DNA from 4 places in the Rhizobium sp. BK619 genome. Region 2 is predicted to be linked to each of the others. Evidence: predicted binding sites of a transcription regulator. Region 2 holds the regulator's gene; each other region holds the start of a gene.

Region 1 (4,211 bases), on a different contig from region 2:
GCGGCCGCGGTCGAGTTCGAGGATCCAGCCGGTCACGTTGTCCAGGAAGTAGCGATCGTGGGTGATCATCATCACGGCGCCCGGATAATCGCGCAGATGCTTTTCGAGCCAGGCGATCGTCTCGGCGTCCAGGTGGTTGGTCGGTTCGTCGAGCAGCAGCAGGTCCGGCTGCGACAGCAGCAGCCGGCAGAGCGCGATACGGCGACGCTCGCCGCCGGACAGGCTGGTGACATCGGCGTCGCGCGGCGGGCAGCGCAAGGCTTCCATCGCCATCTCGACCTGGCTTTCCAGATCCCAGAGGTTCTGGCTGTCGATGATGTCCTGAAGCTTGGCTCCCTCTTCCGCCGTCTCGTCGGAGTAGTTCATCATCAGTTCATTGTAGCGCTCGAGCACGGCCGTCTTCGAGGCAACGCCTTCCATGACGTTTTCGAACACCGTCTTGTTGGGATCGATGTGCGGCTCCTGCTCGAGGTAGCCGACCGTCGCTCCTTCGGCGAGCCAGGCTTCGCCGGTATATTCCTTGTCCTGGCCGGCGATGATGCGCAGCACAGTGGATTTACCGGCGCCGTTCGGCCCGAGAATACCGATCTTGGCATCCGGGTAGAAGGAAAGGTGGATGTTCTCCAAGATCTTCTTGTTGCCGTAGGCCTTGTTGAGGCCGGACATATGATAGATGAACTGACGTGCCATGCTGCGCTGCTCCGGGCGGGAAACTTCGATTGTGCCGCTATGTAGGCGAAACAGCGCCTGCGGGCAACGCCGAAACCCGGTTTACGCAGGATTTCCGGTCAGAAGCCCGCAGCGTCGACGACGCCCTCGTCGCATCCGAACGTCGTTTTTCCCGCGCCCTGGATCAGATCGCCAAGCCCGGTGCTCTTCGCCGACGCCGCCCCGGCGGCTTCCGAAAGCCCGATGGTCAACCCGCTGATCATCTTGACCTTGCCGGCCCGCCGGCAGCTCATCTTGACGCGGTCGCCGGCGCCCGGCCCGAAGCTCTTGTCGAAAGCTTCCTTGATCGCCTCGGCCTTGACCGGCTTGCCGATATTGGCGGCGAAGAGATCACGCACGGCCGAGCTATTGAGCGCGCCGACGAGATGCACGCCGACGCCGAAATAATCTTCGGCGCTCATTTTCGTGCAGGTGCCGTGCTTTACCCATTCATGCCGTTCCAGGCCGGATTGTGTGCCGGGCATCGCCTTTGCCAGCGCGGCTTGCGTCTCGGCCGACAGCGTGACCGCCGGCAATGTGTCCCACTTGCCGTCCTTGTCGGCCGCCTTCTGCTCGGCACTGACATCGCAATAGTTCTGACGCATCGGCCAAAGCCCGTGCAGCGAAAAATTCGTCGCATCGGCGCGCTCACCGGTCTGGCTTGCGCATTCGGCCTTCTTCTGGTTCGTCTGGCAAAAGGCCGGCTGCCAACTCGCCGAAAGAATAAAACGGGTGCGCCCGCCAGCCTCCTGCGCCACGGCGGCGCCTGCAAGAACCATCGATACGGCGAACGTCAAGGTACGCAACTGCATGCTGCTCATTTCAACCCCCAAAAAGAACAATACAGGAACAAATAAGCACGAAGATCGAAAGCCCGCAACCCTGAATCGCAGCGGACACGCAATTTGTTATCGGATAAACCTGGAACCGATGTTGCTTTTGGGCGGTGATCTGGTCTGTTGCCGGAAGGAGGATCGAGATGTTTTCTGAAACGCAAAGGCTCGCTTCGACGGGGGCGTCGCTCGCCTATCACCATGCCGAGGCCGCCGGCCCGGCACGCGGCATCCTGTTGATATCGCACGGTCTCGCCGAACATTCGAAACGCTATCGCGGCTTTGCCGAGGCGATGGCGGCGCGCGGCTATCATGTCTATGCCCATGATCATCGCGGCCACGGCGAGACGTCGGCGCCCGACGCGCCGATCGGCCGCTTCGCCTGCCGCGGCGGCGTCGACAGGGTGATCGGCGACGTCCGTGCCATGCGCGCCCACGCGGCCACGCGCCATCCCGGCCTGCCGGTAATCCTCTTCGGCCATTCGATGGGAGGCCTGATCGCCCTCAATGCCGCCGTCACGGCACCGGCCGATTTCGACGCTGTTGCCGTCTGGAATTCGAATTTCGCCGTCGGCCTTGCCGGCCGCGCCGCCCAGGCGATCCTGCTTGCCGAACGCATGCTGAAGGGCTCCGACGTGCCGAGCGGCCTGTTGCCGAAGCTCACCTTCGCCGCCTGGGGAAAATCGATTGCCGGCCGCCGCACCGCGTTCGACTGGCTGTCGCGCCTTCCCGGTGAAGTCGACAAATATATCGCCGATCCGCTCTGCGGCTTCGATGCCTCGGTCTCGCTCTGGCTCGATCTCTTCGAACTGACGTTTCGCGCGCCGCAGAAGCTCCAACTGGATCGGCTGCCGCGCGACATGCCGATCCATCTTGTCGGTGGCGGAGAAGACCCGGCGACGGAGCGCGGAAAAGCCGTGCTCTGGCTGTCAAACCATTTGAAAGCCAGCGGCTTCTCTCGTATCAGCACTGAGATATATCAGGACATGCGGCACGAAACGCTGAACGAGATCGGTGCGGATGCTGCAACCGCCGCCTTCGCGGACTGGTGCGACGAGGCCGTCGCCAGATTCCAAACGGCAAAATCCTGAACCAGAGAGATTCCGTCATGAGCAGCACCTCCGCCCGCCCCGTTTCCTCAGCCTCCGAGGTGACGACGGGGCTTGCGCTGATGTTTCTTTCGGTGATGTTCTCGCCGCTCATCGATATTTTCGCCAAGCTTGCCGTCGTCACCATCCCCTCCGCCGAGGTCACCGCCGGCCGCTTCTTCGTGCAGGCGCTGTGCATGCTGCCGATCGTCATATGGCGGCGCAGCTTTGCCGATTTCTCCTGGCGCCAGAGCCTGTTCCACGCCATCCGCGGGTTAATCATCACCGTCTCGATGATCTCTTTCGTCACCACGCTGAAATACATGGCGGTCGCCGACGCGATTGCGATCTTCTTCGTCGAGCCGATCATGGTGACGATCCTCGGCGGCATTTTCCTGAAGGAGACGATCGGCTGGCGGCGTTATACCGCCTGCGGCGTCGGCTTCTTCGGGGCGATGCTGATCATCCAGCCGAGTTTCCAGGAGGTCGGCTATATCGCCCTCCTGCCCGTCCTCAGCGCGCTTTGCATCGCGATCTTCGTGCTGATGACCCGCGTCCTCTCGCACCGGGAAGATCCCTGGGCGATGCAGTTCCAGATGGGCATCTGGGGCCTCATCTTCTGCGCCATCCTGCTTTTTATCGGCAATGGAAGCGGCTCCGATCTCTTCGATCCCGTCATGCCCGAAGGCAGTGCCTGGTTCTACGTCGCCGGCGTCGGCGCCATGGCCGCAATTGCGGGCATCTTCGGCGTCTATGCCTTTCGCGCCGCACCGGCCTCGACGCTGGCGCCGCTGCAATATTTCGAAATCGTCTCGGCGACGATCTTCGCCTGGCTGGTTTTCGGCGACTTTCCGGATGCGGTCAAATGGCTCGGCATCGCCATCATCATGGCATCGGGCTTGTACATCCTCTGGCGCGAGCGCCGCTTTGCTTCAAAGCCCGTATCCGATACATCTGAGGCGACGCTGGCGCCGTAAAGACCGACGAGGGAATATGACGCAGACCACGAAAAAGCCGCCGCTTGCCGGCATCCGGGTGATCGAGCTGGCCCGCGTGCTGGCCGGCCCCTGGGCTGGACAGATGCTTGCCGATCTCGGCGCCGACGTCATCAAGGTCGAAAACCCCGACGGCGGCGACGATACCCGCCAATGGGGGCCGCCCTTCGTCGAAGGTGCCGATGGCGAAAATCTCTCGGCCGCCTATTACCACGCCGCCAATCGCGGCAAACGCTCCGTCACCGCCGATCTGAAGAGCCCTGAAGGCCAGGATCTCGTCCGCCGCCTGGTTGCGTCAGCCGATGTGGTGATCGAGAACTTCAAGCTCGGCGGCCTCGTCAAATACGGCCTCGATTACGACAGCCTGCGCAAGGTGAACCCCAAGCTCGTCTATTGCTCGATCACCGGCTTCGGCCAGACCGGCCCCTATGCCGCCCTCGCCGGCTATGATTACATCGTCCAGGGCATGTCAGGCTTCATGTCGATCACCGGCGAGCCGGACGGCCAGCCGATGAAGGCCGGCGTCGCCATCGCCGATATCTTCACCGGCATCTATGCCGTCTCGGCAATCGAAGCCGCTCTGATCC
Region 2 (4,211 bases):
GTCAGGCTTTTGACTGTCAGCCCTTGGCGACGGCATCGAAGGCCAGCAGCTTTTCCAGCAGCCGCGGCATGTCCTTGAGATAGACCATGTTCGGGCCGTCGGACGGTGCATTGTCCGGGTCCTGGTGGGTTTCGACGAAGACGCCGGCAATACCGGTCGCTACCGCTGCGCGCGCCAGCGTTTCCACGAATTCCCGCTGCCCCCCGGAGGAATCGCCCTGCCCGCCCGGCTGCGCCACGGAATGGGTCGCATCGAAAACGACGGGGGCGCCCATCGACGCCATGATTGGCAGCGAGCGCATGTCGGAAACCAACGTATTATAGCCGAAGGAGGCGCCGCGTTCGCAGAGCAGCACGTTCGGATTGCCGCTGGCGTTGAGCTTCTTCAGTACGTTCCTCATGTCCCAGGGGGCGAGGAACTGGCCCTTCTTGACATTGACGGCACGGCCGGTCTCGGCGGCGGCGATCAGAAGGTCGGTCTGACGGCAGAGGAAGGCCGGAATCTGCAGGACATCGACCACCTTTGCCACTTCGGCGCATTGCTCGGCGGTGTGAACGTCGGTCAGGACCGGAAAGCCGAATTCCTTCTTGAGATCGGCAAAGACCTGCATGCCCTTTTCAAGCCCGATGCCGCGCTCGGCCGACAGCGAGGTGCGGTTCGCCTTGTCGAACGAACTTTTGTAGACGAGGCCGATGCCGAGCTTGGCGCAGAGCTCTTTGAGCGTCCCGGCAACCATGAAAGCGTGGTCGCGGCTCTCCATCTGGCACGGGCCGGCAATCAGCGACAGGCGGCCGGTATTGGAGAAGGTGACCTGGCCTGCGCCCTCGCCGATCCTGACTTCAGAATTCGTATCAGTGCTCATCGTGTTTCCTCGAAGGCGAAGAGCGTGCCCTGCCCGGGCGCCGGCTTCACCAGAATGCGATTGTTCTTGCGCGTGTAGGTCACTCCGTTAGCAGCCAAATGCGCTTCTGTCACGGCAAGATCGGCGACAGTGAAGAGGATAGCCCGGCCGCGCAGGCCGCGGTCGGCGGATGAGACGGCGATCTCGAAATAGGCCTCCAGCCCCTCCGGGGTCATCAGGCTGATTTTCGCGTTCGGCGCGGCGATATTGACGCCGAAACCGGTTTTTTCGACGGCCGACTGCGCAGCGGCAAGGCCGACGAAGGCCGCGAATGCGGCGGGTTCCGGCGCGCAAAGCGCAATCTCGGCAATGCCTGTTACGCCATTGGCATGCGTCTCCAGCGCGCGGCGGTCGGACGGCAGCGGATTGATGCGCTCGACGCTGAAGAGGAAGAAATCCGGCGCGCGCAACTCAGCGGCAAAGGCCAGCTTGAAGCCGGCAATGGTCTCGAAACCATCAGGCATTTTCATCGGTCGGCTGAACTGCAGCATCTCGCCGGCGCTCGATCCGCTGCCGGCGAAGTGGCGATGATCGCGGCCGGCATCGCTGGTGGCAAAGGCCACCGCGGAAAGCCCCTCCTCGCCGCAACGGAAGCGGAAGGCTCGGTTGCGGGCAGTGAAGACATTGCCTTGCCGCGCCGACGCCTCGCTCTCTTCGACGCTGGCGATACCAAGCGGCTCCAGATAGGTCTTGTCGGCAAAGAAGACGCAGGCATTCTCCGTGCCGAAGGGATGGCGGGCATCGGCGGCAACGGTGAAGCCGAGCTTGCCGAGCCGCTCGCGAGCCAGATCGATATTGACGACGGGCAGCACCACATGATCCAGCGGGTGCGGTTTGGCGGAACGCTCGTTCATCATATCCCTCCCTCAAACGACAAGAGATGTGCGACAGCGCCACCCCCATTGCAAGACATGTGTGCCAATCCGGCGAATGAAAATAAAAATCTCAACGAGTTGGCGGCAAGTTTTACGGAAATTTAGCACCTTGCGGAACACATATGGAACATATAGTGTCTGTTCTGGATTTGTTTCAATCAGGGGTCACACGCCGATGCTCACGCGCAAACAACAGGAGCTTCTCCTTTTCATTCATGAGCGCATGAAGGAATCCGGCGTTCCGCCTTCTTTCGACGAGATGAAGGATGCCCTGGATCTGGCCTCGAAATCCGGCATTCATCGCCTGATTACGGCGCTCGAGGAACGCGGATTCATTCGCCGCCTACCGAACCGCGCCAGGGCGCTCGAGGTCATCAAGCTTCCCGAAGCCTATAGCCCCAGCATCCAGCCCCGGCGCGGCTTTTCGCCAAGCGTCATCGAGGGCAGCCTTGGCAAGCCCCAGCCGGCTGCTGCCCCCGCGCCTGCAAAACCCGTCGCCGACAACGGCAACTCGGTCTCGGTGCCGGTCATGGGCCGAATCGCTGCCGGCGTTCCGATCTCGGCGATCCAGAACAACACCCATGACATCGTTGTTCCCGCCGACATGCTTGGCTCCGGTGAACATTATGCGCTGGAGGTCAAAGGCGATTCGATGATCGACGCCGGCATCTTCGATGGCGACACGGTGATCATCCGCAACGGCAGCACCGCAAGCCCCGGCGACATCGTCGTTGCCCTCGTCGATGACGAGGAAGCGACACTGAAGCGCTTCCGCCGCAAGGGCGCCTCGATCGCACTTGAAGCGGCCAACCCGGCTTACGAGACCCGGATCTTCGGGCCGGACCGCGTCAAGGTGCAGGGCAAACTCGTCGGCCTCATTCGCCGCTATCACTGACACCGGACAGGCCGGATTCGGTAAAACTGTTGCTGCGCCAGTCATAGGCGCGCTGGCGCATCCACGGCCGCGACAGCGTTTCGAATGCGGTTGCGACCTCCAGGCCGGCATCCGCGAAACGCAACTCGACGGAACCGGTCCTGCGCAGCGTCTCACCGGTGAAGAGCGTCGCGCCTGAGCGGCAGCTGTTGAAACGCAGACGGACCGGCGTCACGACGATATCGGCCGAATCGCAGGCCGGACCGAGATAAGCGGCATTGTCGATGATGGTTACCACACGGCCATTGCCAAGCCTCGATGTGCACCAGGCCTTCTTGACGCAGGAAAAGCGGTTTGTTTCTCCGCCCGCGGCAGCCGCCCGCATTGCTGTCCTTGCTTCATTCTGCTGCTCGCGGGAAAGCCTGACGCGGCGGTCTTCTCCCTCCGGTGGGATAGCGGGGCCATCCAGCATCTTCGGCGGGTGATGGGTCGGCAGGACCAGCGCTCTTTGCCACTGGTCGAAGATGAAATCCGGCGGGTTTTCACGATTGGAAGCCATTGCCGCGGTCTCGACGAGCGCGACCAGACCGCCGTCCTCCGAAATCACCAGATCCGGCGGCCGCGGAACCGGCAGAATCAGCACCAGAAGCGTCGAGACGGCGAGGATCGATGTGCCGGCATGGCGAAGCCGGGTACGCAGCAACGTCAGCAGCAGGAAGCCTGCCACGGCGACGGCGAAATACCAGGCGGGCAAGCGGCCGACGCCGATATCGCCGCCCCAGCCGGACACCGTCTTGGCGACTGCGATCACCAGATCGAGCCCGAAGCCGACCACCTTCCAGAGCGGAGCGTCCAGACCGAACGGCATGAGCAACATCGCCAGCAGCCCGGCCGGCATGACGATGAAGGAGATGATCGGCATCGTCGCGAGGTTTGCCGGCAGGCCGTAAGCGGTCAGGCGATGAAAATGCTCGATCGAAAACAGCGCCGTGGAGAAGCCGCCGATCAGCGAGGTCAGGAAGACGCCGCCGAAGAAACCGGCGACCGCAACGACCGGCCGGAAGACCGGCAACTTCAGCCAGGCGTTTTCGCGGATGCGCCGGTCTTTCCACAGCTGATAACCCGATACCAATGCCAATGTCGCGGCAAAGGACATCTGGAAGCTCGGACCCAGGACTTCGGAGGGCGAAATGGCAATGATGACAAGGGCCGAGAGAACGACATTGCGCAGGCTGATCGACGGCCGATCGAAGAAGACGGCGATCAGCATGATGGCCATCATGATAAAGGCGCGTTCAGCCGAGACCCCGAAGCCGGAGATCAGGTAGTAAGCGGTGACGGCGATGAGCGCGCCTGCTGCGGCGATCTTCTTGGTCGGATAAGCCTGGGCAACGCCCGGAAAGAGGCTGAGCAGCATCCGGAAGCCGACGAAGAAGATGCCGGCCGACAGCGCCATGTTGAGGCCGGAGATCGCAACAATATGAGCAAGACCGGACTGGCGCAGCGCTTCCGTCGTCGCATTCGAGATGGCGCGCCGCTCGTCGGTCACCAGTGCAGCGGC
Region 3 (4,211 bases), on a different contig from region 2:
CCGGCATCGGTTATGAGCTGAACGCCATCGCCGCCGTCATCATCGGCGGCACCAGCCTCTCGGGCGGCAAGGGCTCGATCATCGGCACGCTGGTCGGCGCCTGTATTCTGCAGGTGCTGTCGACCGGATTGCAGCTGCTCGGCGCCGACGACAATATCAAGCCGATCGTCATCGGCGCCGTCATCGTGCTCGCCGTCATTCTCGACAGCTATCGCGGCCGGCTGATGCGGATCCTCGAAACCCGGTAATTGGGTGGCGCCGGAAGCCTTTGAATGACCGTTGCGTTTGATACCGGGCCGACCTACATCTGTCCGGCATTCAGCGAGGGACGGAAATGGCCAAGATCACCAATGTAGCGGTCCAGATGGATCATGTCGCCGGCATCAATATTGCGGGCGACTCCACCTTCGCCACGAGCCTGGAAGCCCAGGCGCGCGGCTACCGGCTGTTCCACTACACGCCCGAGCGCCTGAGCTTCCGCGACGGCAAGCTCTTTGCCAGCGTCGAGCCGATGCTGCTGAAGGACGTCAAGGGCGATCACTTCGAGCTTGGTGCGCCCGAGCGCGTCGATCTCTCCACCATGGATGTCGTGCTGCTGCGCCAGGATCCGCCCTTCGACATGGCCTATATCACCTCGACGCATCTGCTCGAGCGTATCCATCCAAAGACCCTCGTCGTCAACGATCCGGCCTGGGTGCGCAATTCGCCCGAAAAAATCTTCGTCACCGAATTTGCCGACTTGATGCCGAGGACGCTGATCACCAAGGATGCCGCCGAGATCCGCCGTTTCCGCGACGAGATGGGCGACATCATCCTGAAGCCGCTCTACGGCAATGGCGGCGCCGGCGTCTTCCATTCGACCCGCGACGACCGCAACCTCTCCTCGCTGCTCGAAATGTTCGGCCAGCTCTTCCGCGAGCCCTTCATCGCCCAGCAATATCTGCCAGATGTGCGCAAGGGCGACAAACGCATCATCCTCGTCGACGGCGAATTCGCCGGCGCCATCAACCGCGTGCCGGCCGAACATGACAGCCGATCCAACATGCATGTCGGCGGCCGCGCCGAGGCGACCGAGCTGACGCCGCGCGAGAAGGAAATCTGCGAACGGATCGGCCCGGCGCTGCGAGACCGCGGCTTCCTGCTCGTCGGCATCGACGTGATCGGCGATTACATGACCGAGATCAACGTGACGTCGCCGACAGGCATCCGCGAGGTCAAGAAGTTCGGCGGCGCCGATATCGCAAGCCTGCTCTGGGATGCGATCGAGCGCAAGCGCGCCTGAGCCTGCGGCTCCGCGAACCCACGCACCTGCTGTGACCGGTACAACCGCGGTCACAGTCTATATCTGACTACGTTCCTTTCTTGTTCTTGTTTTATTCCCGCTTCCGTGCCAGATTGCAACCGCTGGCCCTGAAGGGTTGCGGGCAGTATAAGAGTTTGCGGGCAGGGGGATGGGTTTATGGTCGCGCGTGTCAGTACGGTGGCATTTCAGGGCATCGAAGGGGTGCCGGTCGAGGTCCAGGTCATGATCGCGCCCGGCAAGATCGGCATGCAGATCGTCGGCCTGCCTGACAAGGCGGTGGCCGAAAGCCGCGAGCGCGTGCAGGCCGCCCTTCACGCCTCCGGCCTGGCGCTGCCGGGCAAGCGGGTGACCGTCAATCTGGCGCCGGCCGATTTGCCGAAAGAGGGTTCGCATTTCGATCTCCCGATCGCGCTCGCTTTAATGGCCGCACTCGGCGCCATTCCCGCCGACGCACTGTCGGACTATGTCGTCGTCGGTGAACTCAATCTCGATGGCACGATCGCCGCCATATCAGGTGCGCTGCCGGCCGCGATCGGCGCTAATGCGCTCGGCAAGGGGCTGATCTGCCCGGCCGAAAGCGGCTCTGAGGCCGCCTGGGCCGGCGCCGACGTCAATATTCTCGCACCGCGCAGCCTGATTGCCCTTGCCAATCATTTCCGCGGCACGCAGGTGCTGTCCAGGCCGGAGGCGTCGATCCGCGCCAATGCCGCCAACCTGCCGGATCTTGCCGAGATCAAGGGCCAGGAAAGCGCCAAGCGCGCGCTTGAGGTCGCGGCCGCCGGCGGCCACAACCTCTTGATGGTCGGGCCTCCCGGCTCCGGCAAATCGATGCTGGCGGCAAGGCTGCCGTCGATCCTGCCACCGCTCTCAGCCGCCGAGCTGCTTGAAGTCTCGATGGTCCATTCGATCGCCGGCCAGCTCACCGGCGGCAAGCTGTCCGACCGCCGGCCTTTCCGCACCCCGCATCACTCCGCCACCATGGCGGCGCTGGTCGGCGGCGGCATCCGCGCCCGGCCGGGCGAAGCCTCGCTCGCCCATCACGGCGTGCTCTTCCTCGACGAGTTTCCCGAATTCACGCCGCAGGCGCTGGATGCGCTGCGCCAGCCGCTCGAAGGCGGCGAATGCGTCATCGCCCGCGCCAATCACCGCGTCTCCTATCCGGCGAAATTCCAGCTGATTGCGGCGATGAACCCCTGCCGCTGCGGCATGGCCGGCGAGCCCGGCCATACTTGCGCCCGCGGTCCGCGCTGCATGAGCGATTACCAGGCCCGCATCTCCGGCCCACTGATGGACCGCATCGATATCCGCATCGACGTGCCCGCCGTCTCCGCTGCCGATCTGATCCGGCCGATGGCGGCGGAAACCAGCGCCGACGTCGCCCGCCGCGTCGCCCGCGCCCGCGAAATCCAGCAGCAACGCTTCGAGGCCGCCGGCGCCAAGGGCATCGGCACCAACGCCCGCTGCTCCACCGCAATGATCGAAAAACTCGCCGAACCCGACGCCGGCGGCCTGCAGCTCTTGCGCGACGCCGCCGAAAAAATGAAATTCTCCGCCCGCGGCTACCACCGCGTCCTCAAGGTCGCCCGCACCCTCGCCGATCTCGACGACAAACCGACGGTCGGACGTTTGCATCTTGCCGAGGCGATCTCCTACAGGATCGCTGGCGAGAGGTTGACGGCGGCGGCCTGAGAAGGGCGGATGCGGCAGATATCTTGGATCGCGCTTGCGCTGCTGGCTGCTACTCAGCGACATTCCCACTGAGCGCTGCCGGATTATGAAATTACGTCGCCGCCGGCGAACCCAAGCTTCGGGACGATTGATTGCTGCCATAGCGGGCGTGCTGCCGGCTGCGATCGCCGTTGGCACGGGGCTGATCTGCCGCAAGTGGTGCCGAAGCTGACTAAGACGCCGATTTGAGCGTCCCTCTGTGTTGCTTATCCGTTAGGGGTAAGGGCCTCTCCTCACTTCGTCGCTCTTTACAAATATTAGCTTCGGCTGAAAAATTTCGAGAAGGATGTCGGTACGTTCGACATAGTCGATCGGAGGTAACGGATGAGAAAGCCTGTTGCCGGGGATGCTTATGAGTAACGAATATCCGGGCTCGAATGCCAAGCCCTTGGAAGTTCTAGACTTGGCAAATGCCTACTCTCGCGCTTCCAGACTCCTGTTCAGCAGTGGTCAGAAGCAAGTTGTGCTATCTATTGCGCCGGCTCGAATGTGCGCCATTCACGCTATTGAACTCTATCTAAATGCCTTTCTCCGCCACGAGGGCGTTGCTCCAAAGGAAATACGAAAACGGATGCACAACCTCGCTGAGCCAACGTTTGTTGCTAAACTTCAACTGAGAAAAAAGACCGCCCGGCATCTGGAGGCAATGACAGCAAAGCGTGAGTACATCATATCGCGCTATGCTCCGGAGCGAACGAGAGAGCACACGGAGTTGAATCGTTTGACCGCGACGCTGAAGGAGGTCATGGCGAAAGTCGGCAAACATTTGGATTCAACCAGCTCGGGTGGAACATCGACATTCGTTATTACGAACTAACGCAGAACTTCGTCCCACTTCGATTGGGATGCAGGTGACGGCACAAAAGAAGGGGCGCCGAGGCGCCCCGATATTTTGCAAGAAATTGCCGGAGGAAAGAGCGGGCCACAGCTAACTTTAGCTGCCCAGCCCCTCAAACAGCGCCGTCGAAAGATAACGCTCCGCAAAGGACGGAATGATCACGACGATGTTCTTTCCCGCATTCTCCGGACGGCTGCCGACCTTGATCGCGGCGGCCAGCGCCGCACCCGAGGAGATGCCGACAGGCACGCCTTCGAGCCTTGCCACCAGCCGCGCCTGTTCGAAGGCCTCGTCATTGGTCACGGTGACGACCTCGTCATAGATGCCGGTATCGAGGATTTT
Region 4 (4,211 bases), 150 kb from region 2:
AGAGGATGCGCCGGTGCACGGGCTTCAGGCCGTCGCGCACGTCGGGCAGCGCGCGGCTGACGATGACGCTCATGGCGTAATCGAGATACGACCGCTGCATTTCCTCCATGATGGAGATGGGCTCGATGCCTGGCGGGAGCTTCCCGCCGCCGGGGGGTGTTTGCTCAGTCAAAACAGATCACGATCTCTTCTAGAATCACTTGAAGATTTATAGCGGAAAGCCTGTTGCCGCGCCAATTTCACCGGGCGTTTTGAACAGGCTTTTGCGGCTTAAAGAGGGTAAAACATGCAAGTCGCGCGGCTGCACCGGACAAATAAGCGGCGGGCCGCCGCGGGATATTTGCCAAATCGGAATCGCCGCTTCACAATCACAAAAACCACGCATAAAAACCACGCGACTATATGGGGTTTTCGAGGGACGATGGCAAGCGCCGACCAATTGATCAACGCCTTCACGACGCTCATCGTCACCATCGATCCGCCGGGACTCGCACCGATCTTCCTGGGGCTGACGACCGGCATGAGCCGCGCCCAGCGCACCCAGGTGGCGCTGCGCGGCTCGACCATCGCCTTTATCATCCTTGCCGTCTTCGCCCTGTTCGGCGCGAGCGTGCTCGGCGTGCTCGGGATCTCGATCGGCGCCTTCCGCATCGCCGGCGGGCTGCTGCTCTTCTGGATCGCCTTCGAGATGGTGTTCGAACGGCGCCAGGAGCGCAAGGAGAAGGCCACCGAGGCGGCTGTCACCAAGGATCATATCGAGAATATCGCCGTCTTTCCCCTCGCCTTGCCGCTGATCGCCGGCCCGGGCGCGATCTCGGCGACGATCCTGCTTGCCGGCACGCTGCCGACATCCGTCGAAAAAGCCCAGTTCATCGCCGTCATCGCCGCCAATCTGTTGCTGACCTTTCTCATGCTGCTGATCGCCGATAGGCTCGACCGCTTCCTCGGTGTCACCGGCCGGGCGATCCTGACCCGGCTCCTCGGCGTCATCCTCGCCGCCCTTGCAGTGCAATTCGTCGTCGACGGCGCGAAAGCGGCGCTCAATCTGATCAGCGCGACGCCGCACTGAACGGCGCAAAACCAAAGAAAAAGAGCATGACGCCATCAAAGGCATCATGCTCTCGGATAGTCTATAGATCCAGGAAAAGCGGTCGATCAGAACGGGATGTCGTCGTCGAGATCGCGCGAGAAGTTGCCGCCACCGCCGCGGCTCGGCGATGAAGAGGGAGCCGGAGCGCCGTAGTCATCGCCATAATCATTGTTGCTGCTGCCTCGGCCGCCGCCGGAGCTTGCACCGCCGCCTTCGCCGCGGCCGTCGAGCATGGTCAGGGTCGAACCGAAGCCCTGCAGCACCACTTCCGTCGAGTAGCGGTCCTGGCCCTGCTGGTCCTGCCATTTGCGGGTCTGCAGCTGGCCTTCGATATAGAGCTTGGCGCCCTTCTTCACATATTGCTCGACAACCTTGCAGAGGCCCTCGTTGAAGACGACGACGGTGTGCCATTCGGTCTTTTCACGGCGCTCGCCGGAATTGCGGTCGCGCCAGGTCTCCGAGGTCGCGATACGGAGATTGGCGATCGGCCGGCCATCCTGCGTGCGGCGGATTTCCGGGTCCGCACCGACGTTTCCAATCAGAATTACCTTGTTTACGCTACCAGCCATGCTTCTCACCCTGCCTGCCGCCCTGCCCGGCGGCGTTTCAATCGATCGGCGCACCTTAAACCATCACGGACCGCCGATGCGCATGGGCGGCATTTAATCCACATCTTTATCCATCAGAACGCCGCATGCATCCATCAGGAATTTTGTTCTTTATTTGTTCTAGTTTATCCGTATGATCCTGTCAACAGAATCGAAAACCTTCAGTGTTGCGGACATTCAGCCTCGACTCGCCGGTCGGCATCACTAAATAAGGGCTGTTATCCCAAAGGACCAAGCTGAGACGATGAGCGAACTGAAGACGATCTCCATCCGCGGCGCGCGCGAGCACAATCTCAAGGGCATCGATCTCGATCTGCCGCGCAACAAGCTGATCGTCATGACTGGGCTTTCGGGCTCCGGCAAGTCCTCGCTTGCCTTCGACACGATCTATGCCGAGGGCCAGCGCCGTTATGTCGAGAGCCTGTCGGCCTATGCCCGGCAGTTCCTCGAAATGATGCAGAAGCCCGACGTCGACCAGATCGACGGGCTGTCGCCGGCGATCTCGATCGAGCAGAAGACCACCTCGCGCAACCCGCGCTCGACGGTCGGCACGGTCACCGAGATTTACGACTATATGCGCCTGCTCTTTGCCCGCGTCGGCGTTCCCTATTCGCCGGCGACCGGCCTGCCGATCGAGAGCCAGACGGTCAGCCAGATGGTCGACCGCATCCTCGATTTCGGCGAGGGCACCCGTCTTTATATTCTCGCGCCGCTCGTGCGCGGGCGCAAGGGCGAATACAAGAAGGAACTGGCGGAGCTGATGAAGAAGGGCTTCCAGCGCGTCAAGGTCGACGGGCAGTTCTACGAGATCGCTGAGGCGCCGGTACTCGACAAGAAATACAAGCACGACATCGACGTGGTGGTCGATCGCATCGTCGTGCGCTCGGATGTCTCGGCCCGCCTGGCCGACAGCCTGGAGACCTGCCTGAAGCTCGCCGACGGGCTGGCGGTTGCCGAATTTGCCGACAAGCCGCTGCCGCCGGAGGAGACCTCGGCCGGCGGCTCGGCCAACAAGTCGCTGAACGAGACGCATGAGCGCGTGCTGTTTTCGGAGAAATTCGCCTGCCCGGTTTCCGGCTTCACCATTCCCGAGATCGAACCCAGGCTGTTCTCGTTCAACAATCCCTTCGGCGCCTGCCCGACCTGCGACGGCCTCGGCGCCCAGCAGAAGATCGATCCGGATCTGATCGTGCCCGAGCCCGAACGGACGCTGCGCGACGGCGCGATCGCTCCCTGGGCCAAGTCGACCTCGCCCTATTACAACCAGACGCTCGAGGCGCTCGGCAAACATTACGGCTTCAAGCTCGGCACCCGCTGGAATGATCTTTCCGACGAGGCCAAGGACGTCATCCTCAACGGCACCGAGGACAAGATCGAATTCCATTATGCCGACGGCGCCCGCTCCTATACGACACAAAAGAATTTCGAGGGCATCATCACCAATCTCGAGCGCCGCTGGAAGGAGACCGATTCCGCCTGGGCACGCGAGGATATCGAACGCTTCATGTCGGCGGCCCCCTGCCCTGTTTGTAACGGCTTCCGGCTGAAGCCGGAAGCGCTGGCGGTGAAGATCGCCACGCTGCATATCGGTGAGGTCACCGGCATGTCGATCCGCGTCGCCCGCGACTGGTTCGAGACGCTGCCGGCCAGCTTCAACGCCAAGCAGAACGAAATCGCCGTGCGCATCCTCAAGGAAATCCGCGACCGACTGCGCTTCCTCAACGATGTCGGCCTGGAATATCTGAGCCTGTCGCGCAACTCCGGCACGCTGTCAGGCGGCGAAAGCCAGCGCATCCGGCTGGCCTCGCAGATCGGCTCGGGGCTGACCGGCGTGCTCTACGTGCTCGACGAGCCGTCGATCGGCCTGCATCAGCGCGATAATGCCCGGCTGCTCGACACGCTGAAGCACCTGCGCGACATCGGCAACACCGTCATCGTCGTCGAACATGACGAGGATGCGATCATGACGGCCGACGACGTGGTCGATATCGGCCCCGCCGCCGGTATTCACGGCGGCCAGGTCATCGCCCACGGCACGCCGCAGGATATTATGGACAATCCGCAGTCGCTGACCGGCAAATACCTGTCCGGCGAACTCGGCGTTCCCGTTCCCCACGAGCGTCGCAAGCAGAAGAAGGGCCGCGAGATCAAGGTGGTCGGGGCGCGCGGCAACAATCTGAAGAACGTCACGGCGGCAATCCCGCTCGGCGTGTTCACGGCGGTGACCGGCGTTTCCGGCGGCGGCAAATCCACCTTCCTGATCGAGACGCTGTATAAATCGGCCGCACGCCGCGTCATGGGCGCACGCGAAAACCCGGCCGATCACGACCGCATCGACGGCTTCGAGCATATCGACAAGGTGATCGACATCGACCAGTCACCGATCGGCCGCACGCCGCGCTCGAACCCGGCGACCTATACCGGCGCCTTCACGCCGATCCGCGACTGGTTCGCCGGCCTGCCGGAAGCAAAAGCGCGCGGCTACCAGCCGGGCCGCTTCTCTTTCAACGTCA

Evidence for each region. The regulator LexA, encoded in region 2, represses DNA repair genes until DNA is damaged. The targets are predictions, from matches to a motif close to TGTTCNNNNTGTGTTCNG.
Region 1: the regulator LexA is predicted to act here: its motif matches at 1,543-1,560, upstream of FHX14_RS19765 (ribonuclease).
Region 3: the regulator LexA is predicted to act here: its motif matches at 1,353-1,370, upstream of FHX14_RS07190 (YifB family Mg chelatase-like AAA ATPase).
Region 4: the regulator LexA is predicted to act here: its motif matches at 1,804-1,821, upstream of uvrA (excinuclease ABC subunit UvrA).

The regions. Positions count from the first base shown of each region.
Region 1 covers NZ_JACIBH010000010.1:97,481-101,691, forward strand. The annotation lists gene ettA (energy-dependent translational throttle protein EttA) at 1-690, opposite strand, end outside; gene FHX14_RS19765 (ribonuclease) at 789-1,529, opposite strand; gene FHX14_RS19770 (alpha/beta hydrolase) at 1,688-2,632, shown strand; gene FHX14_RS19775 (DMT family transporter) at 2,650-3,606, shown strand; gene FHX14_RS19780 (CaiB/BaiF CoA-transferase family protein) at 3,623-4,211, shown strand, end outside.
Region 2 covers NZ_JACIBH010000004.1:205,734-209,944, forward strand. The annotation lists gene kdsA (3-deoxy-8-phosphooctulonate synthase) at 17-862, opposite strand; gene FHX14_RS09070 (VOC family protein) at 859-1,755, opposite strand; gene lexA (transcriptional repressor LexA) at 1,952-2,671, shown strand; gene FHX14_RS09080 (ComEC/Rec2 family competence protein) at 2,652-4,211, opposite strand, start outside.
Region 3 covers NZ_JACIBH010000003.1:294,976-299,186, forward strand. The annotation lists gene FHX14_RS07180 (ABC transporter permease) at 1-248, shown strand, start outside; gene gshB (glutathione synthase) at 335-1,282, shown strand; gene FHX14_RS07190 (YifB family Mg chelatase-like AAA ATPase) at 1,460-2,992, shown strand; gene FHX14_RS07195 (hypothetical protein) at 3,384-3,848, shown strand; gene cysK (cysteine synthase A) at 3,966-4,211, opposite strand, start outside.
Region 4 covers NZ_JACIBH010000004.1:51,032-55,242, forward strand. The annotation lists gene gyrA (DNA gyrase subunit A) at 1-172, opposite strand, end outside; gene FHX14_RS08325 (MarC family protein) at 422-1,069, shown strand; gene FHX14_RS08330 (single-stranded DNA-binding protein) at 1,156-1,659, opposite strand; gene uvrA (excinuclease ABC subunit UvrA) at 1,943-4,211, shown strand, end outside.